Regions from separate parts of the Streptomyces sp. AgN23 genome, predicted to be linked through region 4. Evidence: riboswitches for the same ligand, from Rfam matches in the RefSeq annotation. Region 4 holds a riboswitch; each other region holds the start of a gene.
What was found. Region 4 has a riboswitch for cobalamin ahead of AS97_RS43055 (hypothetical protein). Riboswitches for the same ligand answer to the same signal wherever they lie in the genome.
Positions count from the first base shown of each region.

Region 1: it holds a riboswitch for cobalamin, as region 4 does, so the genes downstream of both, AS97_RS07135 (ABC transporter substrate-binding protein) here and AS97_RS43055 (hypothetical protein) in region 4, are expected to answer to the same signal.
Region 2: it holds a riboswitch for cobalamin, as region 4 does, so the genes downstream of both, AS97_RS29860 (ribonucleoside-diphosphate reductase subunit alpha) here and AS97_RS43055 (hypothetical protein) in region 4, are expected to answer to the same signal.
Region 3: it holds a riboswitch for cobalamin, as region 4 does, so the genes downstream of both, AS97_RS00795 (iron ABC transporter permease) here and AS97_RS43055 (hypothetical protein) in region 4, are expected to answer to the same signal.

Region 1 is NZ_CP007153.1:1,630,525-1,636,292, reverse strand. It holds gene AS97_RS07150 (DUF2165 domain-containing protein) at 499-996, opposite strand; gene AS97_RS07145 (carboxymuconolactone decarboxylase family protein) at 1,251-1,727, shown strand; gene AS97_RS07140 (RNA polymerase sigma-70 factor) at 1,783-2,706, shown strand; cobalamin riboswitch at 2,766-2,980, shown strand; gene AS97_RS07135 (ABC transporter substrate-binding protein) at 3,035-4,081, shown strand; gene AS97_RS07130 (iron chelate uptake ABC transporter family permease subunit) at 4,078-5,091, shown strand; gene AS97_RS07125 (ABC transporter ATP-binding protein) at 5,088-5,768, shown strand, end outside.
Region 2 is NZ_CP007153.1:6,859,443-6,865,210, reverse strand. It holds gene AS97_RS29890 (hypothetical protein) at 1-303, shown strand, start outside; gene AS97_RS29885 (hypothetical protein) at 322-471, shown strand; gene AS97_RS29880 (IPT/TIG domain-containing protein) at 528-1,466, opposite strand; gene AS97_RS29875 (hypothetical protein) at 1,930-2,217, shown strand; gene AS97_RS29870 (hypothetical protein) at 2,258-2,422, shown strand; gene AS97_RS29865 (GNAT family N-acetyltransferase) at 2,527-3,033, shown strand; cobalamin riboswitch at 3,225-3,368, shown strand; gene AS97_RS29860 (ribonucleoside-diphosphate reductase subunit alpha) at 3,504-5,768, shown strand, end outside.
Region 3 is NZ_CP007153.1:160,235-166,002, forward strand. It holds partial or broken gene AS97_RS00775 (IS6 family transposase) at 1-238, opposite strand, end outside; partial or broken gene AS97_RS00780 (cobalt-precorrin-5B (C(1))-methyltransferase) at 289-602, shown strand; gene AS97_RS00785 (ABC transporter substrate-binding protein) at 609-1,607, opposite strand; gene AS97_RS00790 (ABC transporter ATP-binding protein) at 1,616-2,383, opposite strand; gene AS97_RS00795 (iron ABC transporter permease) at 2,387-3,442, opposite strand; cobalamin riboswitch at 3,554-3,690, opposite strand; gene AS97_RS00800 (hypothetical protein) at 3,873-4,055, opposite strand; gene tsaD (tRNA (adenosine(37)-N6)-threonylcarbamoyltransferase complex transferase subunit TsaD) at 4,143-5,195, shown strand; gene AS97_RS00810 (GNAT family N-acetyltransferase) at 5,195-5,767, shown strand.
Region 4 is NZ_CP007153.1:10,103,831-10,109,598, forward strand. It holds gene AS97_RS43045 (hypothetical protein) at 1-18, shown strand, start outside; gene AS97_RS43050 (NAD-binding protein) at 238-2,163, shown strand; cobalamin riboswitch at 2,257-2,385, shown strand; gene AS97_RS43055 (hypothetical protein) at 2,446-2,829, shown strand; gene AS97_RS43060 (FAD-binding dehydrogenase) at 2,986-4,791, shown strand; gene AS97_RS43065 (hypothetical protein) at 4,905-5,246, shown strand; gene AS97_RS43070 (DMT family transporter) at 5,299-5,768, opposite strand, start outside.

The DNA of each region.
Region 1 (5,768 bases), 8.5 Mb from region 4:
TCCATCGCGATCGTCAGCTGGATCCAGCCGATATCGGTGGAGTTGAAGGCCCCCCATGTCGCCTGCCCGCTCGGGGACCGGGTGGCGGGGTGCCGCGTGGCCGACGTCGACCGCTCCTCACGAGGCGGTTTCCCGTCGCCGCATCCAGCGGTGCGCGGCGTGGTGGCGGCGAGCAGTGCCGGCACGGACACCGCGCGCCCTGTGACGGTTGCCGCTGTCATGTCGACTCCCCCCGTCTCGCATGGGCGGAGCCCCGGTGGCGGGACTCCGCCCACCGGCCCGGCGGTGTCGCCGCTTTGCCGTTGTCGTAGAGGGTAGGGGTCCAGTACGACGACAGGTCGACGGTCGGGCCGCAACTGGTCCGGCCCCTCTGCAGGGCGGCGCGTCACTGTCGAGAGTCCGCGGCAAGGAGGGGCAAGAGCCCTCTACGAGGAGGGCCCAAGAGTCCGCGGCAAGGAGGCAAGAGCGCGCGGCAGCCTGTCCGCGGCGTCCGCTCGGTCAGTCCTCGGAGCCCGGATCGGTTCGCTCGGCCGAGGGCAGCAGGTGAATGAGCAGCAGAACGATCCCCGAGATCATGAACACGCGCGTGGCGGCCTCCAGGCCATTCCACTTCTCCGACTGCCACATGGCGAACCACTCGCCGCCGATGCCGATGAACCCGGCGCCGAACAGCAGCATCAGCATCAACAGCCCCACGGTGCTGGCCTGCCGGGCGCGGCGGACGCGATCTCCGGGCGGACCCGCGAACCACAGGGCCGTCGCGGCGAGGAGGACGAGAGCGGCGAGGGTCTCCCAGGCGATGATGGCGACGTAGGCGGTGTCCTGGAGCGCGGTGGAGTCGATGGCCCGCCACATCAGGTCCTCGTCCTTGAACGTGGTGTCCATCGCCAGGACATGCCGCACGAACTGCTGGTTGCTGTCGAAGTCGGTGATGTTCCCGAAGGCGACGAGCGCGATGTACAGCGCGATCGTCCCGGTGAGCACCCCCGAGGTCATCGCGTAGATACGGGGTGAACGTATTCTGCCGGTGCGCTCTGTCACGATGACCTCTGTCTCCCGTTGGATCCCGCTGACCATGAAGCGTGCGGGAGCCGTAGCGTACAACTGACTGGATCAGGGCGAGTGGTGGACGCAGGCTGCCGAGCTGAGCCGACGGCGGGGAGACGCGGGTCACATGCGTTCATGTCACAGGGGGTCGGGCCACCTCGTCTCAGGGGTGTAGCCAGTGAACGACTTCAGAGGAGCACATCATGGACGCGCGACTGAACTACTCCGCCAGCCAGACCGCCGGCAAGGTCCTGAGGCCCGTCATGGCGGCGGGCAGAGCGGTCAAGGAATCGCCGCTGCCGGTGGCGACGCAGGAGCTGGTGGCGATTCGTGTGAGTCAGATCAACGGCTGCGCCGTCTGCATCGACATGCACACCAAGGAAGCGGCCGCGGCCGGTGAGACCCCGGTGCGGCTGAACCTGGTCGCGGTATGGCGGGAGGCCACCGTCTTCACCGATGCCGAGCGGGCCGCGCTGGCCCTGGCGGAGGAGGGGACCCGGGTCGCGGACGCGGCCGGTGGGGTCGGCGACGAGGTGTGGGCGAATGCCGCCGAGCACTATGACGAGGAGCGGCTCACCGCCCTGGTGATCCTGGTCTCCTTCATGAATATGGTGAACCGGCTGAACGTCATCACCCAGCAGCCGGCCGCCGGTGACTACGAGGCCGGGCAGTTCCACTGACCGGTATCGGTGACGGCAACCGCATCGGCGACGGGCCCTGGGGAGGGGAGTCGGCGTGAACAAGGTCGAGGAGTTCGAGGAGCTGCGGCCGCTGCTGTTCTCGATCGCCTATCGGATCCTGGGCAGTGTGAGTGAGGCCGAGGACGCGGTGCAGGAGACATGGCTGCGCTTCGACGGCTCGACGACCCGGCCCACGTCGGCCAAGGCGTATCTGTCGGCCACGGTGACGCGCATCTCGATCGATGTGCTGCGCTCCGCGCGCGTGCGACGGGAGGAGTACGTGGGCCCGTGGTTCCCCGAGCCGTTGCTCAGCGATCCGTATCAGGACCCGGCACGGGCGGTGGAGCTGGCCGACTCGGTGTCGATGGCGGCGCTGTTGCTGCTGGAGCGGCTCAGCCCGCTGGAGCGGGCGGTGTTCGTGCTACGGGAGGTGTTCGCCTTCGGGTTCGACGAGATCGCCACGGCGGTGGGACGGTCGGAGGCGGCATGCCGCCAACTGCTGGTGCGGGCGCGGCGGCATATGGAGGCCGGGCGGCCGCGGTTCGAGGCGGACCGGCAGGAGCGGCAGGAACTGGCGACGCGGTTCTTCGACGCGCTGAAGGACGGCGATGTGGGCGCGCTGCGCAACCTGCTGGCCGCCGATGTGCAGTTCGTCGGGGACGGCGGCGGCAAGGCCCCGCAACTGGCCAAGGCCGTCATGGGCGCGGAGAACGTGGCCCGGCTGCTGGGCACGGTCTTCCCCTGGCTGCTGCGGATCGACGTGTCCTTCGAGCTCCATGAGGTCAACGGCCAGCCCGGCGCGGTCTTCCGCGAGCGGGACGGCAAGGTGCTCCAGGCTCTGGTCCTCGATGTGCTCGACGGGCAGGTTCAGGCCATCCGGGCGGTGATCAACCCCGACAAGCTTGCCCACCTCGGGCCGGTCGGCGACGCCTGGGCCGTCGACCGCGAGGTGAGGCAGGCCCGTCGGCGGCCGAACTGACCCCGGGACGTGGCTTTCCACTCCGTGACCGGTCCGACACCCTGATCGTTCGACAATCTTGATACTCTCGGGGAGCCAGTCGTGCCACATCCGAGGCCAGGGAATCCGGTGAGAACCCGGAGCTGACGCGCAGCGGTGAGGGGGACGGGCGGGGCATGTGACACCACTGGGAGGAGTCCGTGACGGCCGCGAGGCCGCCGCGAACGAGCACCGGGAAGGGGCCCCGTCCGGACGAACCCGAGTCCGAAGACCTGCTGGCACCTCCGCGCCGCGTGCGGGGAGGACGTCCGTAGGCCAGGCTCCGCGTACGAGCCCCGACAACCGAGGCATGCCCGTGCTCTGCTCTGCCCGCCGTACCGCGGCCCTCCTGCTCGCCCCCGCCCTCCTGCTCACCGCGTGCGGTGGCTCCGGCCACGACGGCGCGGACGCCAAGAAGCCCGCCGGGGCGGGCTATCCGCGCACCATCGACAACTGCGGCCACAAGGTCACGGTGAAGTCCACCCCGAAGCGGGCCCTCTCCCTCAACCAGGGCACCACGGAGATCCTGCTCTCCCTCGGCCTCGCCGACCGCATGGCGGGCACCGCCACCTGGACCGACCCGGTGATGAAGGGCCTGGAGAAGGCGAACGCGACGGTGCCGCGCCTGGCGGACAACGCACCGTCCTTCGAGAAGGCCCTGGACATCGAACCCGACTTCGTCACCGCCTCGTTCGTCTCCACCCTCGGCAAGGGCGGCGTGGCCACCCGTGAGCAGTTCGACAAGCTGGGCGTGCCCACGTACGTCTCGCCGTCCGACTGCTCGGCGGGCCGGGACCCCGACAGCGGTGGCGACGGCTCCCGCAGCAGGCCACTCACCCTGGACACCGTCTACGGCGAGATACGCGACCTGGCCCACGCGTTCGGCGTCGACGAACGTGGCGAGAAGCTCATCGCGCGGTTGAAGCAGCGGGTGCGTACGGCCACCGAGGGACTGGACGCCCCCGGCGTCTCCCTCATGTACTGGTTCGCCAACTCCCAGTCGCCCTACCTCGCCGGCTGCTGCGGCGCCCCGGGCGCCATCACCCGGGCCGTCGGAGCGAAGAACGCCTTCTCCGACACCCACGACGAGTGGCCGCAGATCAACTGGGAGACCGTGGCCGACCGCGACCCGGACGTCATCGTCCTCGGCGATCTCACGCGCAAGCAGCAGACCGCGGAGACCGCCAGGGCCAAGATGCGCTTCCTGGAGACCAACGCCGCCACCCGCAATCTCACCGCCGTGAAGAAGAAGCGGTACGTCCTGCTGAGCGGGCAGGCCATGAACCCGTCCATCCGCACCGTCGAAGGGGTCGAGCAGGTCGCCGCCGGGCTGCGCCACTTCGGACTCGCCAAGTGAGCACCCGACTCCTGCTGCTGATCGCGGGAGGGCTTGCCGCGCTCTTCGCGTCGATCGCCTTCGCCGTGACCATCGGCCCCGCCGACATCTCCACGGCCGACGTCTGGGCAGCGGTCACCGCCCATCTCGGCCTGGGCGAGAGCACGTTGCCACCGCTGCGCGACGGCATCGTGTGGAACCTGCGCATGCCCCGCACCCTGCTCGCCGCGGTGTGCGGGGCGGGGCTGGCCCTCTGCGGGGCCGTGATGCAGTCCCTGCTGCGCAATCCGCTGGCCGACCCCTTCGTCCTCGGGGTGTCCTCCGGGGCCTCCACAGGTGCCGTCGCCGTGGTCGTCCTCGGCGTGGGCGGCGGGGCGGTGTCCCTGTCGGCGGGTGCGTTCATCGGCGCGCTGCTCTCCTTCGGCCTGGTCCTGGCGCTCAGCCACAGCCTCGGCGGCAGCACCGACCGCGTGGTGCTGTCCGGGGTGGCGGCCATGCAACTGTTCTCCGCGCTGACCTCGTTCACCGTCCTCACCTCCGCGGACGCCGACACCACCCGCGCCGTGCTGTTCTGGCTCCTCGGCTCGCTCACCGGCGCCGGCTGGAGCGATGTGCTGCTGTGCGCCGTCGTCCTGGCCGCCGTCCTCCTGGTCTGTCTCGGACACGCCCGCACCCTGGACGCGTTCGCCTTCGGCGAGGAGGCCGCGGCGGCGCTCGGTGTCCGCGTGGCCCGCACCCGCCTGGTCCTGCTGTGCGCGACCGCGCTGCTCACCGCGACCCTGGTCAGCTCCGCCGGAGCCATCGGCTTCGTCGGCCTGGTCCTCCCGCACGCCACCCGCGCCCTCACCGGGTCCGGCCACGCCCGCCTCCTGCCGGTCACCGCACTGGCCGGAGCCATCTTTCTGGTGTGGGTGGATACCGCCGCCCGCACCGTGATCGACCCGCAGGAGGTCCCGGTGGGCGTGGTGACGTCCCTCATCGGCGTACCGGCCTTTGTCGCCGTGCTCTACCGCGGCCGGAGGAAGACATGACCGACTCCCTTCCCCCCGCCACCGCGGACGCCGCACCCGGGCTCCGCGCGGACCGCGTCAGCCGCCGCGCCGACGGCCGGCTCATCGTCGACGGCGTCACCCTCACCCTGCGCCCCGGCGAGACGCTGGGCCTGCTCGGCCCCAACGGCTCCGGGAAATCCACCCTGCTGCGGCTGCTCGCCGGCATCCTCGCCCCCGCCGCCGGAGTCGTCACCCTGGACGGCCGCGCACTGCCGCGGGTCGGCCGCCGCGCCACGGCCCGCCGTATCGCCACCGTCGAGCAGCACGCCCACACCCAGACCGAACTGACCGTCCGCGAGGTCGTGGCCCTGGGCCGGATCCCGCACCGGCGCGCCTGGTCGTCGTCCACCGCCACGGACACCCGGGCCGTCGACGCGGCCCTGGAGCGCACCGCGCTGACCGACCGGGCGGGCCAGTCGTGGCACACCCTCTCCGGTGGCGAACGCCAACGCGCCCAGATCGCCCGGGCCCTCGCCCAGGAACCGTACGAGCTGCTGCTCGACGAGCCGACCAATCACCTCGACATCCAGCACCAACTCGACCTGCTCGACCTCGTCGTCGGTCTGCCGATCGCCACCGTGATCGCCCTCCACGACCTCAACCTCGCGGCGATGTACTGCGACCGTCTGCTCGTCCTCCGCGAGGGCCATGTCGTG
Region 2 (5,768 bases), 3.2 Mb from region 4:
AGCCAGTGCGCTATCCCGGAATGGATCGGCACTCCGTACTACCCACCGAGCGCGGCGGTACGGGCCGACGGCAGGGGGAGCGTCGTCTACGCCTCCTGGAACGGCTCGACGCAGACCAGAGCATGGCAGGTGCTCGCCGGATCTTCCCCCGACTCCCTGACGGTCGTCGTCGGGCACGCCCCACGGTCCGGATTCGAGACGGCCGTCACCACGACCGCCACCGGCCCGTACTTCCAAGTGAGGGCAGTGGACGCAAGCGGGAGAGTCCTCAAGGAGTCCAAGGTCGTGAGACGGCCCAGCTGACGGCTGACCAGGGGCACAGTGGCAGGCAGGCCCCCCGACCGGGGTGGTGATCCGCGCGGACACGCCGTCGTCGTCCTGGCCGACGCCGGTGAGCTCGTGGCCGTCCGGGCGCCGGGCGCCGCCGGCACCCAGCGGCTCGAACGGACGGAGCCGGTCACCGGGCCCTGACGGAAGGGGCCCGGTGACCGGCGGTCCGGTCGGACGTGCGCGTCGGACGGCGGACGTCAGGTGTAGATGAAGCCGCCGGGGACGGTGACCGTGCCGAAGGCCGTCACCAGGGTGACGGTCGCGGTGCCGACCGCCCCGGCCGGGGTGATGCCGGACACCGCCGTGGGGGTGGCGGTCACACCGGTGGCGGGCACGCCGTTGAACAGCACGGCCAGCACACCACCGAGGTTGGTGCCGGTGATGGTGAACGGGGTGAGGCCGGTGTGGGGCCCGGTGTTGGGCGTGATGGTGACGGGCGCCGGTGCGGGCGGCGCGACGAAGTAGGTGAAACCGCCGGGGACGGTGGCGGTCCCGCCCGGGCCGCTCAGCGTGACGGCGACGTTGCCGCCCGCGGGCGGGCCCGCCGGGGTGATGCCGATCAGGCTGGTCCCGCCCGGGTTGATGGTCAGGATGGCCGACGGGCTCCCGCCGAAGGTGACACTGGTGACGCCGGTCAGATTGGTGCCCGTGATCAAGTACAGGGCGCCGCCGGTGGTCGGTCCCACGGTCGGGGTGATGGAGACGGCGGTGGGCGGCGTCGGCGCCACATAGGTGTACACCTGGCTGTTGCTGGTGCCGACCGTGGTGGTGACCAGGACCTGGACGGACCCGGGCGCGTGCGGCGGGGCTATCACCACGACGATGTCGTTGGTGGGATTCCCCGGCCAGCCGCCTCCGGGCCAGCCACCACCGCCCCAGCCACCGCCCCAGCCGCCGCCCCAGTCACCATCCCAGCCGCCGCCACCGGAACTGCTCTGGCTGACGATCTGGGCGGGCACGCCGCCGAAGGTCACGCTGATCACGTTGCGCAGGTTCTGCCCGTTGAGCTGGACGAGGTTCCCACCGGCGGCGGGGCCCGAGTTGGGCACCACGGACAGCAGCAACGGCGGCCCCACCTGCGACGGGGGCCAGTTGGCCGCAGTGGGGGCGGCGGTCGCGAGAGCGGTCGAAGTCATGGTTGGTCCTCCCGGGAAGGGTTCGGGCGATATGCGCCGGCGGCATGCCGATGTCGTGGGCAAGCCGCTGGTCAACGCCTCGTCGTCGCCGCGCGGTCGAGGCAGGCCGGCACCGGAGGAACAGAAAGCCGCCGGGCGGCCGGTCAGGGCGCGGGATCGATGCGCCGGATGAGAGCGGAGCTACGGGACGAACGCCCGGCTCCTGGATGGCCTACGAGGTATGAGGCACCCCCGGCGGCACGTTTCCAGTTATCCACGCTCACCCCCGTCGCTCAAGGTTCCGGGGCTGCCATCACTCGTTTGGCGCATCTGGGCGCGCCTGGCGGCGAGCTTGTATGACAAGCGCTCCGCTATTCGGGGGAACCCGCGGCCGGAGTATGGCCTGCCGTCCTCCACCGTGCCTCTAATGAGTGACATCGGCAGTGCCAACCCGTGCGGGACCACCCGGGGAGGGAGCGATCCGATGAGCCTCGCCGCATTCCTCCTCGCCCTCGGCACCACCTGCCGTATCACCCGCTTCATCACCAAGGACACGCTGGCGGCGGGGTTCAGGACCTGGGTCGCCGACCGCTTCGGCGACGACTCCCGGTTCTCCTATCTCGTCAACTGCGGCTGGTGCACCAGCACCTGGGTCGCCGGCGCCATCGCCGTCTACGCCTCCTTGCTGCACACCACCGCGTGGTTCCACCTCCCGGCGACCGCCCTGACGCTCTCCTACCTCGCCGGGCTCGCCTCGCGGTGGCTGGACTGACACCCATCCGTACTGGACTCGAGGGAAAGGAACGGCAGCCATGGCCTGCAACTGCGGCGGAGGGGCACGTGCCCCGCAACCCGTTGTCGTCTATGAGTTGACGCTGCCGGACGGCACGGTCCGGCGCTATTTCACCTATCAGGAGGCCGACGCCGCCAACAAGCGCGCGGGCTCCACCGGAGTGATCAGCACCGCCGTCCAGTGACGGCGAAGCCCGGCGAGTGACGGCGAAGCCCGGCGAGTGACGGCGAAGCCCGGCGAGTGACGCATGGCGGCCCCGCTGTCAGTGGTGTGCGGCAGACTGCGGCCATGGACATCACGATCAGGCGCGCGCGGGACGAGGAGCTGGACGGAATCGGGGAGCTCACCGCGCAGGTGTATCTCGGGGACGGCCTCCTGGACTTCGGGGACAGTGATCCATATCTCACCACCCTGCGCGACGCCCGGCGCCGGGCCGCCGAGGCCGAGCTGCTGGTCGCGGCGGACGCGGCGAGCGACGAGGTGCTCGGGGCCGTGGCGTTCGCGGTGTACGGCGGGGCGTATGCGGAGCTGGCCCGACCCGGCGAGGGCGAGTTCCGGATGCTGGCCGTTCGGCCGGAGTCGCGGCGGCGCGGGGCGGCCGAGGCGCTGGTGCACGCCTGCCTGGACCGGGGGCGCGCGCTGGGGCTGCGGCGGATCGTGATCAGCAGCCAGCAGTCCATGACCGCCGCCCACCGGCTGTACGAGCGGCTGGGGTTCGTGCGGGCCCCGGAGCGGGACTGGTCGCCGATAGCCACGTTGGAGCTCACCCTGTGGGCGTTCACAGTGGAGCTGTGACGACCGGCGGCACACGCCCCGGCCCAGGCGGCGCACGCCCCGGCCCAGGGGCTCGGGCGCGCCCACGGGCGCGCGTACCCGCCCGGCCACGGGCCGCCACGGGCCCCAGGTCACAGGCCACCTCCGGAACGCATTAGCACATTCATGCGAAACTCCGCACCTCACGACACAAGATATGGGGGTGCGTCCGTCGGCCGACACAAGATGTATGCTCGTCCTCGCTGTCGCCGCAGGGGAATCCGGTGAGAATCCGGAACTGTCCCGCAACGGTGTACGTGTGCGCTTATGCGGCGTGCCCGTAAGTCCGAGCACCTGCCGACGGCCCTGTGTGAACACGTCCCCCGGCCTCGAGGGTTGGGCCGATGGACGCTGCGTGGAGTGCCTGACGTACGAGGAGTGCGGCAGCGGCATGCCCGTACGCGCCCATCGCACCCCCTCGTGGCCCCGGCCGAGCGAGGGAGAGCACCTCAGTGACCATCGCGCCCGCAGATCCGGTTTCAGAGCAGGCGGTTTCTCAGGCAGCGCACGACGCGCCCGGAACCGCCCTGCTGCGGACACTTACCGGACTCACCGCCGATCTGCCCGCCACCGACCCCGGCAAGGTCGCGGCCGCCGCCCTGCGCGGCCGCCATCCCGGCTCGGACGAGGCGGAGCTGCGTGGCCTGGCGACCGAGGCGGCGGCCGGGCTGATCGCCGAGGAGCCGGAGTACTCGCGGCTGGCCGCGCGGCTGCTGGCGCTCACGATCACGGAGGAGGCGGCCGGGCAGGGCGCGGTCTCCTTCTCCACCTCCGTCCAGGTGGGCCACCGCGAGGGCCTGCTGGCCGACTCCACCGCGGAGTTCGCGGCCGCCCACGCCGCACGGCTGGACGCGCTGGTGGAGCGGGCCCTGGCCGACGGCGCCGACAAGCGCTTCGGCTACTTCGGACTGCGCACCCTCTACAGCCGCTATCTGCTGCGCCATCCGATCACCCGTCAGGTGATCGAGACCCCGCAGCACTTCCTGCTGCGGGTGGCCTGCGGGCTCGCCGAGGACCTCTCGGAGCGGGCGCTGGACGATGTGGCCGAGCTGTACCGGCTGACCAGCACGCTGTCGTATCTGCCCAGCTCCCCCACGCTGTTCAACTCCGGCACCCGGCATCCGCAAATGTCGTCCTGCTATCTGCTGGACTCACCGCTGGACGAGCTGGACTCGATCTACAACCGCTACCACCAGGTGGCGCGGCTGTCGAAGCACGCGGGCGGCATCGGCCTGTCCTACTCCCGTATCCGGGCACGCGGTTCGCTGATCCGGGGCACCAACGGGCACTCCAATGGCATCGTGCCGTTCCTGCGCACGCTCGACGCCTCGGTGGCCGCCGTCAACCAGGGCGGCCGGCGCAAGGGCGCGGCCTGCGTCTATCTGGAGACCTGGCACGCGGACCTCGAGGAGTTCCTGGAGCTGCGGGACAACACGGGCGAGGAAGCCCGCCGCACCCACAACCTCAACATCGCCCACTGGATCCCGGACGAGTTCATGCGCCGGGTCGAGGCGGACGCCGACTGGTCGCTGTTCTCCCCGGTCGACGCGCCCGCTCTGGTGGACCTGTGGGGCGATGAGTTCGACGCCGCGTACCGCAAGGCCGAGGCCGAGGGCCGGGCGGTCAAACAGGTCCCGGCGCGGCAGCTGTACGCCCGGATGATGCGCACCCTCGCGCAGACCGGCAACGGCTGGATGACCTTCAAGGACGCCGCCAACCGCACCGCCAACCAGACCGCCGAGCCCGGCAGGGTCGTCCACTCCTCCAACCTGTGCACCGAGATCCTGGAGGTCACAGACGACGGCGAGACCGCCGTGTGCAACCTCGGCTCGGTCAACCTCGCCGCGCACCTGGACGAGGACGGGCAGCTCGACTGGGAGCGCCTCGACGCCACCGTCCACACCGCCGTGACCTTCCTCGACCGCGTGGTGGACATCAACTTCTACCCGACGGACGAGGCCAGGGCCTCCAACTCCCGCTGGCGGCCGGTGGGTCTGGGCCTGATGGGGCTGCAGGACGTCTTCTTCCGGCTGCGGCTGCCGTTCGACTCGCCCGAGGCCAAGGCGCTCTCCACCCGGATCTCCGAGCGCATCATGCTCGCCGCGTACGAGGCGTCCTGTGAACTGGCCGAGCGCCACGGCCCGCATCCGGCCTGGTCCGAGACCCGCACCGCGCGCGGTGTGCTGCACCCGGACCACTACACGGACGCGGTGGCCACCTGGCCGGAGCGCTGGGAGGCGCTGCGCACGCGGATGGCGAAGTCCGGGATGCGGAACTCGCTGCTGCTGGCGATCGCGCCGACCGCCACCATCGCCTCCATCGCGGGCGTCTACGAGTGCATCGAGCCGCAGGTCTCCAACCTCTTCAAGCGCGAAACGCTCAGCGGGGAGTTCCTGCAGGTCAACTCGTATCTGGTGGACGACCTCAAGAAGCTGGGCGTCTGGGACGCCCAGACCCGCGAGGCGCTGCGCGAGTCCAACGGCTCGGTCCAGGAGTTCTCCTGGGTGCCCGCGGACGTACGGGACCTGTACCGCACCGCGTGGGAGATCCCGCAGCGCGCCCTGATCGAGATGGCGGCGGCCCGGACCCCGTACCTGGACCAGAGCCAGTCGCTGAACCTCTTCATGGCCTCGCCCACCATCGGCAAGCTCAGCTCGATGTACGCGTACGCCTGGAAGCGCGGCATCAAGACCACGTACTACCTGCGCTCGCGTCCG
Region 3 (5,768 bases), 9.9 Mb from region 4:
TGGCCGCAGTGGTGTCCCGCCGGTTTTGCGCGAGGATGTCCAGGACGGCGCCGTCGGCGTCCACAGCCCGCCACAGGTACTTCAGCTCGCCGTTGATCTTGATGAAGACCTCGTCCAGGTGCCACTTGTCACCGGGCCGGGGCCGACGGCGGCGCAGTCCGTCGGCATAGGCCTGTCCGAACTTCGGACACCAGCGGCGCACCGTCTCGTAGGAAACGATCACGCCGCGCTCGAGCACAGTCGCCGATGGCTCGCCAGCGGTGGCCTGTGCCGCCGGGGTCGCCTCACTTCGCCAAGCTCTCCAAGCTGGCCGCCGGTCATCTGGACCTGCACTCCGCACGCTCCCAGGTCGACAAGGGCTTCCTCGCCGAACTCGCCCACCGTGGCGGCGCCGACGAAACCCTCGCTGCCGAGGTCGCGAACGCCAACACCGGTCTGGCCGCACTGCAGTTGTGCACGGCGGCCGGGATCCCGCTCGGCGACCTGGTCGCGATGACAGCCCGCGACGAGGCCCTCACCGTCCTGCGCGGGGTCCCCGCCCGGTCGACGTGATCTGCATCGACCGGGCGGGCACGATCGTGGGCCGCAGCGCGATCCGCTGACGGTCCTTACCGCTGCTGGGCCGCCGCCCGCAGATACCCCCCGAGCCGGACGATGGCGGACGGGTTGCGGGGGCTTTCCACCAGGTCGACGTAGTCGAGGACGAAGATCCGCTTGTGCTTGACCGCGGAGACGTTCCGCAGCGGGGCGTACGACAGCAGGAACTTCCGCTTCTGCTCGGCGCTCACGTCGCTGTAGTTGCAGACGACGATGACGTCCGGGTTCCGCTCGACGACGCTCTCCCAGCCGACGGTGGTCCAGGAGTCGTCGACGTCGTGCATGACGTTGTCCCCGCCGGCCTTGCTGATGATCTCGTCGGGGGCGCCGTAACGGCCCGACGACAAAGGCTGGTCCTGGCCGCTGTCGTAGAGGAAGACCTTCGGACGGTGGGCGGGCGCCTTCGCCACGGTGGTGGCGACCTGCCTCTTGAAGTCGGCGATCAGCGCGGCGGCACGCTTCTCGACGCCGAAGAGCTTGCCGAGGTTGGTGAGGTCGGCGTACAGGGCGTCCAGGGGCGGCATGATGCCGCGCGAGGTCTTGGTGCGGCCGTTGCGGCAGGACTCGGTGAGGATGTACGTCGGGATGCCGAGCTTCTTCAGAGCCTCCGGGGTGAAGCCGCTGTCTTCGCGGAAGCCGTAACTCCAGCCGGCGAAGACGAGGTCGGCGCGGGCGTCCAGGACGTTCTCCTTGGTGAGCCGGTCCTTGGAGAGCCACTTGACCTTGTCGTAGGCGTCCTTCCAGGGCACGTCGGTCAGGTCGCCCTTGTCGTCGGGCATGGCGAACCCGGCCATGCGGTTCTCCAGGCCGAGGGCGAACATCAGCTCGGTGATGCCGACGTCGTTGGTGACGACCCGCTGGGGGACCTTGTCGTACGTCACCTTCTTGCCGCAGTTGGTGAGCGTGACGGCGTGGGACTTCGCCTCCTTGGACGACTCGACACTCGCGCCGCAGCCGGTTGCGGTGACGGTGGCTGCGAGGCAGAGGGCGGCGGCGAGCAACTTACGCATGGGAGTCCTTACTTGGCGGGCTGAAGCAGGTCGAACAGGAGCTGGACCGCGCCGGTCTCCGGGTGCCGCACCGGATGCGCGCGCACTCCGAACACCTCGGCGAGCAGGGCGGGTCGGAGTACGTCGTGCGGTGGTCCGGAGGCGGCGATCCGGCCGCCGGCGATGACGTAGAGGACATCGCAGTGCGCGGCGGCCAGGTTGAGGTCGTGCAGGGCGGCGAGCACGGTCAGCCCGCTGTCGCGGACGAGGGAAAGCATGTCCAGCTGGTGGGCGATGTCGAGGTGGTTGGTGGGTTCGTCGAGGACGAGGACGCGGGGTTGCTGGGCGAGGGCGCGGGCGATGAGGACGCGCTGTTTCTCGCCGCCGGACAGGGCGAGGAACCCGCGGTCGGCGAGGTGCGTGACGCCGGTGCGGTCCATGGCCTGCGCGCAGACGGCGCGGTCCTCGGCGGCCGTGCGGCCCTGGTGCGGCAGGCGTCCCATCGCCACCGCTTCGGCGACGGTGAAGTCGAACTCGGCGGACGTCTCCTGCGGCAGCGCGGCCAACTGCCGGGCGGCGGCCCGCGGTTCCATGGCGTGCAGGTCGTCCCCGTCGAGGCGTACGACTCCCCCGGCCGGGCGCAGTGCCCGGTACACGCAGCGCAGCAACGTCGACTTGCCGCTGCCGTTCGGACCGACGAGCCCGACGAACGCCCCGCTGTCCGCAGCGAGCCGCACGTCCTCCACCAGCCGGGTCCCGGCGGCCTCGACCGTCACGTCCTCGATGTCGAGCCTCATCTGTCACCGGCCTCCGAACGCGTAGCCGCCGCGCCGCATCAGCAGCAGGAAGGCGGGGACGCCGACCACCGCGGTGATCACTCCGACCGGCAACTCCGCGGGCGCGAGCAGGAGTCGGGACAGGATGTCCGCCCACACCAGCAGGACGGCTCCGGCGAGGGGTGCCACCGCGAGCACCTTCCGGTGGTCGGCACCGACCAGAATCCGTACGACGTGCGGCACCATCAGTCCGACGAAACCGATGGCTCCACTGACCGCGACCACCGTGCCGGTCACCGCTGCCGTCACCAGGAACAGCTCCCTGCGCAGCCGGGCGGGTTGGACGCCGAGCGCGGCGGCCGTCTCGTCGCCCATGGCGAGTGCATTGAGCGGTTCGGCCCGCCACCGCAGCCACGCCCACCCGGCGGCCACGGTCACCGCGGCGAGCGGCACCTGCGCCCAGGTCGCCCCGCCCAGGCTGCCCAGCAGCCACATCATCGCCGAACGGGCCGCCTCGCCCCGGGCCGCGCCGAACACCATGACAGTGGTGACCGCCTCGAAGCCGTACGCCAGCGCCGTCCCGGTCAGGATCAGCCGCAGCGGTGTCAGGCCGTGCGGCGAGCGGGCCACCGCGTACACGAGGACCATGGCCGCGAGCGCCGAGGCGAACGCCGACACCGACAGCGCCCACACACCCAGCCCGGCGAACGCCCCGAGCAGGATGACCGCGTTCGCGCCCACCGCCGCGCCCGAGGAGATGCCCAGCACGAACGGATCGGCGAGCGCGTTGCGCACCATGGCCTGCACGGCGACCCCGACGGCCGCGAGCCCCGCGCCCACGACGGCCCCGAGCACGACGCGCGGCAGCCGGATCTCCCAGACGATGGTGTACGCGGCGGCGTCATCGGCATGCACGGTGCCGCCGGTGGTCCCTGCCCACAGGAAGCGGAACACATCCGCCCAGCCGATCCCTGCGGCCCCGAGGCCGACACCGCACACGAGCGACACGAGGAGAAGCAGTCCGAGGCCGAGTGCCAAGGGGGGTACGGGTATTCGGCCGGGGATGGGGCTGCGTCGCACGGTCGGGGCGGTCCTTCGCCTAGGGCCGCCGGTCGGACCTCACGCAAGGAGACAGCCCGTACGACACGAAGGCCGCGCGGTCCCCTCTCGCAGTCCACGGCGAGCAGTCAACGGGTCGCGCCACCCACAGGCGATCGGGCTCACGCGAACAACCAGGGGTCGCCGCACACACCGTTGCGGGTCAGCGCCGGACTCTCACCGGACTTCCCCCGCGGGAGGCGTTGGGAGCCTAACAGAGGCAGATCAACGGCAGACGTGCCGCTCCCACTCCGGCGAATACAGGTGGCTGTCGCCGAACTGCTCCGCCCCCAGCGTCCGCGGCGCTCAGGGATGGCTGTCGGGGCGACGGGGGCGCACTTTACCCGGCGAGGGCCAGGAGCTGCGCGTTCGAGGAGCGAACGGGACCAAGCCCTCATCCATTCACCTGCGGTCAGAGCCCGAGGAAGCCGAGGGCGCCTCGTACCTGGTCGCTGCCGGTGTACGGGCGGCGGGTTCGGAGGCTCCCGGAGTTCCCGGCGGTACGGGTCAGCGAGCCGCCTGCCGCCGCCTTCGCGATGGGCGAGGCAGCAGAGACTTCGGGAAGCGGGATGTCCAGATGCCACTGGCTGGGCATCGCTCGCGAGCCCGAACTCGGCTTAACATCCCACCCGACTTATTGCACACTATTCGCAACAGCATGTGGCTCGCAGGAAGGCGCAGCATGGCCCCTCCGATCGTGCTCGGGATCGAGTCGTCGTGCGACGAGACCGGCGCGGGACTCGTCCGGGACGGGGTCCTGCTCGGCCATGCGGTGGCGTCGAGCATGGACGAGCACGCCCGCTACGGCGGAGTGGTCCCGGAGATCGCCTCCCGCGCTCATCTGCATGCCCTGCGCCCGGTCGTGGGCCAGGCACTCGACGAGGCGGGGCTGCGGCTGTCGGACATCGACGCCGTCGCCGTCACCACGGGGCCGGGCCTGTCCGGCGCGTTGCAGGTGGGCCTGGCGGGTGCGAAGGGCATCGCCTACGCGCTGGGCGTGCCGCTCCACGGGGTTCATCACCTGGCCGGTCATGTCGCCGCCGACACCCTGGAACACGGCCCGCTGCCCAACCCCTGCATGGTCCTGATCGTCTCCGGCGGCCGCACCTCGCTCCTCCGCGTCCGCAGCCTGGCCCGCGACCCGATCGCCCACCTCGGCGACACCCTCGACGACGCCGGGGAGTGCTTCGACAAGGTCGCCCGGGCCTTCGGGCTGCCGTACCCCGGCGGTCCGGCCATCGACCAGGCGGCGCGCACAGGCGATCCGCGCGCTGTCGACTTCCCGCGCCCGCTGCCCGGCTCGTACGACTTCTCTTTCTCGGGGCTGAAGACAGCCGCCGCCCGCTGGGCCGAGGGTCACCCGGGCCGAGAGCTACCGGTGGCGAACGGGGCGGCCTCGCTCCAGGAGGCGATCGCGGACGTACTGACCCGCAAGGCGGTGGCCGCCTGCGTCGAGCACGGGGTCGGCACGCTGGTGGTGGTCGGCGGGGTCGCCGCGAACTCCCGTGTCCGGTCCCTCGCCGAGGAGCGCTGCCAGGCCGCCGGAATCAACCTACGTGTACCGCCGCTCAAGCTGTGCACAGACAACGGCGCGATGATCGCCGCCGTCGGCGACCTCCTCGTACGCGCCGGAGCCGAACCCGCACCGCTCAACGTGTCCATTGACCCGTCAGCGCCGTTGGAATACGCGGCCCTGCACCCGGTGTCGACCACCACGAAATCGGTGGCGGCCTGATGAACACCCGCATCAAGGTCTTCAGGGACGCGGGCCTGCTCGCCCATTCCGGCGCCTTGCACTCCCTCTACGTCTCGGCGTTCTGCGTCCCGCCCTGGAACGAGGACGAGGCGAGAGCGGCCGAGTTCGTGGGGCGGCTGGTGAGCAACGTCCGACGGCTCGGCTTCACCGCCGCGCTCGCCTTCGCCGGGGAAGAGTCCCTCGGTTTCGCGACCGCCGGGACCACCCTGGCCCCGTTCCCCACCGGCCGCTGCTACCCACAGGCAGCCGCCGGCCTTGGCCCCGAGCGCACCGTCGACTGGCTGTGCGGCGCCCGCGCGATAGATGAACTCGCCGTCCGCCCCGCAGCTCAGGGCACCGGCCTCCCCGCCGACCTCCTCGAAGCGGTGACCGAAGACGCTCCAGGTGGCCGCTCCTGGCTGCTCACCTCCGTGCAGTCGTCCCGGGCCATGTCCTTCTACCGTTCCCAGGGCTGGACCCAGGCCACGCACCCTTCCCCCGACGGCAACGGCAGCGCCGTCTTCCTCAGCCCTCGCCACCCCGCCCGGCACCTGGCCGCCCAGCCCCTGTAAG
Region 4 (5,768 bases):
GGAGCGCTCAGGGAGTGAGCACACGGGGCGCCCCGCCCGCCCCGGTGCCCAACTCCCTTGGGCAGCCCACCAGGTACGGTCTGATCCTGACCACCGGAGCACGGGTGCCGGCCGCCGGAGACCGCGGTCGCCGTACCCCGCCCGGACGACCCACGGCATCACGGATCAACGGGGGGCTTCGCCGTCGTGTTCTCCACCTCCACCTCCGCCCCGCCGACCCCCTCGGGGGCGGCCCATATGGTCGTGTGCGGTGACGACGCGCTCGCGCACCGCCTCGCCGCCGAGCTCCACTTCGTCTACCGGACACGGGTGACGGTCGTCATCCCCGGCGGCGCCCCCTTGGCGGACCCGGCCGGGCAGCGCGTGGCCGGATGGCGGTCGGGCGGCCGTGCCTCCGCGCTCTTCGGCCGGTTCAGCGCGGCCGTCGGACGGGTCCCGCTGCCCCGGCAGACCGCGGATGACCCTGCTCCGGACGGGGGAGTGCGGGTCATGGAGGTCCCGGCGCTCGACGAAGAGGTGCTGACCGAAGCGGGTGCGGAGCACGCGACGGCGCTCGCCCTGGTCCATGACGACGACGAGGCCAATATCCACGCCGCCCTCCACGCCCGCCGCCTCAACCCCCGGCTGCGACTGGTGATCCGGCTCTACAACCGCAAGCTCGGCCAGCATCTGGAGGAACTCCTCGACGAGGCGGCGCGGGTGGCCGATCCCGGTATGGACCCGGCCGAACTGGACGCCACCACCACCGTACTGTCGGACGCCGACACCGCGGCCCCCGCCCTGGCCGCCACCGCCATCGCGGGCACCAGCAAAGTCCTCCAGGCCGACGGGCTGCTGCTGCGCGCGGCGGAGCGCACCCCGCCCGGCCCCGACGAGGTGGCCCGCCCGGGGCTGTGCACCCTCGCCCTGCTCTCGTCCACCACCAGCGACCCCGGCGGCAGTGAGGGCTCCGACAGCAGCGGGGACGAAGGGCCCAAGCTGCTGCCCGGAGACGAGGAAGTGGCCGCCGCCACCGGCCGCGACACGGTGGTGCTCGAGGCCGTCTCCGCCACCGGCCCACCGTCGGCGCCACGGCGGCTCGGCACCCGCAGACTGCCCCTCGCCTCGCTGTTCTCCCGCCGGCTGCGCTGGTCCGTCGCAGGAATGGCGATCGCAGTCCTCGCCCTCACCATCGCCTCCTGGCAGCTCACCGGTGCCGGTCTGCTCCACGCCGCCTACCTCACGGTGCTCGATGTGCTGGCGATCGACGACCCGGCGCTGGACGAGCCGACCGGACGCAAGGTCCTCCAACTGCTGTCCGGGCTGGCCGGACTGCTGATGCTGCCCGTCCTGGTGGCCGCCGCGCTCGAAGCGCTGGGCACCTTCCGCACCGCCTCCGCGCTGCGCCGCCCTCCGCGCGGCCTCTCCGGCCATGTCGTGCTGCTCGGGCTCGGCAAGGTCGGCACCCGGGTCCTGGCCAGACTCCGGGAGATGGACATTCCCGTGGTGTGCGTGGAGGAGGACCCCGGGGCGCGCGGCATCCCGCTGGCCCGCAGGCTGGGGGTGCCGACGGTGATCGGCGATGTCACCCAGGAGGGCGTCCTGGAGGCCGCCAAGATCCAGCGGGCACACTCCCTGCTCGCCCTGACCAGCGTCGACACCACCAACCTGGAGGCCACGCTGTACGCCCGCTCGGTCAAGCCCCGGCTGCGGGTGGCGCTGCGCCTGTACGACGACCGCTTCGCCACCGCCGTCTACCGCACGCTGCGCGCGGCGCATCCGCGGGCCCTCACCCGCAGCCGCAGCGTCTCCAGTCTGGCGGCCCCGGCGTTCGCCGGAGCGATGATGGGGCGTCAGATCCTGGGCGCCATACCGGTCGAGCGCAGGGTGCTGCTCTTCGCCGCCCTGCATGTCGCCGGGCATCCGCAACTGGAAGGGTGTACCGTCGCCGAGGCGTTCGCACCGGGCGCCTGGCGGGTGATCGCGCTGGACGCGGCGGAACCCGCCGACCGGCAACGCGACCTCGCCGCGGCGCCTCGTTACGACGGCGCCACCCAGGAGCCCGCCCTGGTGTGGGATCTGCACCCCGGCTATGTCCTGCGGCCGGCCGACCGCGTGGTGCTGGCGGCCACCCGCCAGGGCCTGGGCGAAATCCTCGCGGGGGCGGCGGCCCGCCGCGACTGACGTCGAACCGCCCGTGGTGCTCCCAGGAGCGGGGGCCACATGGTGCGGCGGTGTCCGGGATGCGATGATGCCGGGCGACAAAGGCGACGGCGGAACGAGGAAGCCGGTGTGAATCCGGCGCGGTGCCGCCACTGTGATCGGCGAGCGGATCCCGAACAGCCACTGCCCGTACACGCGGGTGGGAAGGCCGGGACGAGCATCGACCCGAGAGCCAGGAGACTCACGCGGTCGCCTCCTCGACGGAAAACCGGGGCGGACTTCCCCGGAGGAGGGCGATGGGCCATGCCTGTCAGGCCGACCGACCCGGTGCCATGCCGGGTGACCGTATGCCGGGACTGCTGCTGCGGCAGCCCCAAGGTGACCGGAATCGACCATGCGGAACAGATCGCGCGGCTCCGTGAGGAGGCGCCCGTACGCGTCTCCGCGTGTCTGGACGTCTGCGATCAGGCCAATGTGATCGTGGTGCAGCCATCGGCGGCCGGACGTGCCGCCGGGGGCAGGCCGGTGTGGCTCGGCCTGGTCAACGACCCGGATGCGACAGAGGACATCGTGGCCTGGGTCACGGCGGGCGGCCCCGGTGTGGCACCGCTGCCCGACATCCTCGATCTGTACGCCTTCTCGCCACGGCGGCGCGCCTCGCCGGAGGCGTCATCCGGCGGGCGCTGACCCGTCGAAGTTCCCTGCGGCATACGGGAGTTGCTCATTGAGGGCAGGAGTCTGGTGGGCCCGCACCCGGTGGGCTACCGTCGGTAACACATTGCCGTCGCGGCAACCCCCTTCGCCTCTCCCGCACCCTCCGAACCCCCTTCCGGAAGGCAGCCCATGGAGAACTCCACAGAGAATGCCGCCTCGCTTGCCGGGATCAGCCGCCGCCGCGCCCTGACGGCGGCGGGTGGTGTGCTCGCCGGCGCCGCGCTCGCCCAGGCGGCGGGCCCGGCCTTCGCCGCCTCCGGGGCGTCTTCGGACGCGGACGCCATCGTGGTCGGCGGCGGGCTCGCCGGGCTGGTCGCCACGGCGGAACTGGCGGCCGCGGGACGCAAGGTGCTCCTCCTCGACCAGGAGCCCGAGAGCAACCTCGGCGGCCAGGCGTTCTGGTCCTTCGGCGGCCTGTTCTTCGTCAACTCCGAGGAACAGCGGCTGATGGGCATCAAGGACTCCCATGAACTGGCCTGGCAGGACTGGCTCGGCACGGCCGGCTTCGACCGCGGCGTCTCCGATCCCGGCGGCCAGGACTACTGGGCCCGCAAATGGGCCGAGGCGTACGTGGACTTCGCGGCCGAGGAGAAGCGGTCCTGGCTGCACGGGCTCGGCGTGCAGTGGTTCCCGATCGTCGGCTGGGCCGAGCGCGGCGGCGGCCTCGCGGACGGGCACGGCAACTCGGTGCCGCGTTTCCATGTCACCTGGGGCACCGGTCCGGCCGTGGTCGAGCCGTTCGAGAAGAAGGTGCGGGCCGCCGCGAAGGACGGGCGGGTGACCTTCAAGTTCCGGCACCGGGTGGACGATCTGGTGGTCACCGGTGGTGCCGTCACCGGGGTGAGCGGCGCGATCCTGGAGCCGAGCGACGCCGCCCGCGGCAAGCCCACCTCGCGCACCGTGGTCGGCCACTTCGAGCTCAACGCCCAGGTGGTGATCGTCACCTCGGGCGGTATCGGCGCCAACCACGATCTCGTACGGCGGAACTGGCCCGACCGGCTCGGCTCACCGCCGAAGTTCATGGTCACCGGCGTCCCGGCGTATGTGGACGGCCGGATGCTCGCGATCACCGAGAAGGCGGGCGGACGGATCGTCAACCCCGACCGCATGTGGCACTACACCGAGGGCCTCAGAAACTACGACCCGATCTGGCCGGGCCACGGCATCCGCATTCTGCCGGGCCCCTCGTCGATGTGGTTCGACGCGAAGGGCAAGCGCTTCTCCACCCCCGACATCCCGGGCTACGACACCCTGCACACCCTTGGGACGATCACCGCCACCGGCTATGACTACTCCTGGTTCGTCACCACCCAGAAGATCATCGCCAAGGAGTTCGCGCTCTCGGGCTCCGAGCAGAACCCGGACCTGACCAACAAGGACATCCTGCAGCTCCTCTCCCGCATCTGGCAGACACCCGAGCCGATCCAGCGGTTCCGGGACAAGGGCGAGGACTTCGTCGTCGCCAACACCCTGCCCCAACTGGTCGCGGGCATGAACAAGCTGACCGGCGACAACCTGATCGACCTGGCGGACCTCACCCGGCAGATCGAGGCCCGCGACCGCGAGATCGCCAACCCGTACACCAAGGACGTCCAGGTCATGGGCATCCGCAACGCGCTCGCCTACCCCGGGGACACGCTCAGCCGCACCGCCTCCGCGCACCGGATCCTGGACCCGTCCGCCGGACCCCTGATCGCCGTGCGCCTCAACATCCTCACCCGCAAGACCCTCGGCGGCCTCCAGACCGACCTCACCGGGCGCGTCCTGGACGCCTCCGGCAACCCGATCACCGGCCTGTACGCGGCCGGTGAGGTCTCGGGCTTCGGCGGCGGGGGAGTGCACGGCTACCGCTCCCTGGAGGGCACCTTCCTCGGCGGCTGCCTGTTCTCGGGTCGTGCCGCGGGCCGTGCGGCGGCGGCCGCGACCGCGACCTGAACCGGCGGGCGCGGCGGCGGTGGCGCACCGGGCACATGGCAGACTCCTCCTGCGGTCCGCGGGCGGCCGGGGGCATCCCCGGCCTGTCAGGTCGCTGAGGCAGGGGAGGGCGCATGGGCGGGGACGATCCGCATATCCATGTCGAGTCGAAGGTGGTCCGAGGCGTCGCCGCCGTCCGCGACATGATGGCGTCCACGTTCGGGCTGGCCGGTGACCTGCCGAGCCGCATCGCCACCGGATGCGGGCTTCGGGCACCGTACGCGATGACCTCTCCGCGGCCGGAGAACGTCACCTGCCTTGCCTGCCGTGAGTATGCGCGGCTGGAGCATCTGCGCTTCGCGGACGAGCTCGAACGGCTGGGGCGGATGCCCGGATCGACCATCAGCGCGGACCAGGCGAAGCTGGCCGCGGACCGGCATCGCGACCTCGCGAAGCGGTTTTCCGTCGCGGAGTGAGGGGGCGGGCGGCAGAGCGTCCGCCGCCCGCCCCGCCCGTGGACGGATGCCGCTACGGCACCCGCCCGGGGTCTGACCGAGCAACGGTGGGCTCCGCCGCTGTGCGTGGCGGCGTCACGCCTTCCGGCCGCTGTCGGCGCCGCCCGGGGACGGCTGTGGGAGCGGTGAGGACGGCCAGGCAGGCGAGGACGAGCGCGATGCCGGTCCAGCCTACGGCGGGGAGGCGTTCGCCGATGACCAGCACGGCGAGGACGGCGGCGACGGCCGGTTCGAGCAGCGAGAGCGTGGTCGCCGTACTCGCGGGCACGTGCGCCAGTCCCCAGCCGAACAGGACGTAGCCGGTGAACATGGGCACCACCGCCATGTAGGCACCGACGGCCAGCGTGGACCCGGAGCCGAGCAGCGGCGCGCCGGTGACCAGGAGGACGGGCACGAGGAGCAGTCCGCCCAGGCCGAACACCGTGCCCATCGCCGCGCGGGAGGCGATGCCGTGGGTGATCAGCCGGTGCGCCGCCCAGGAGT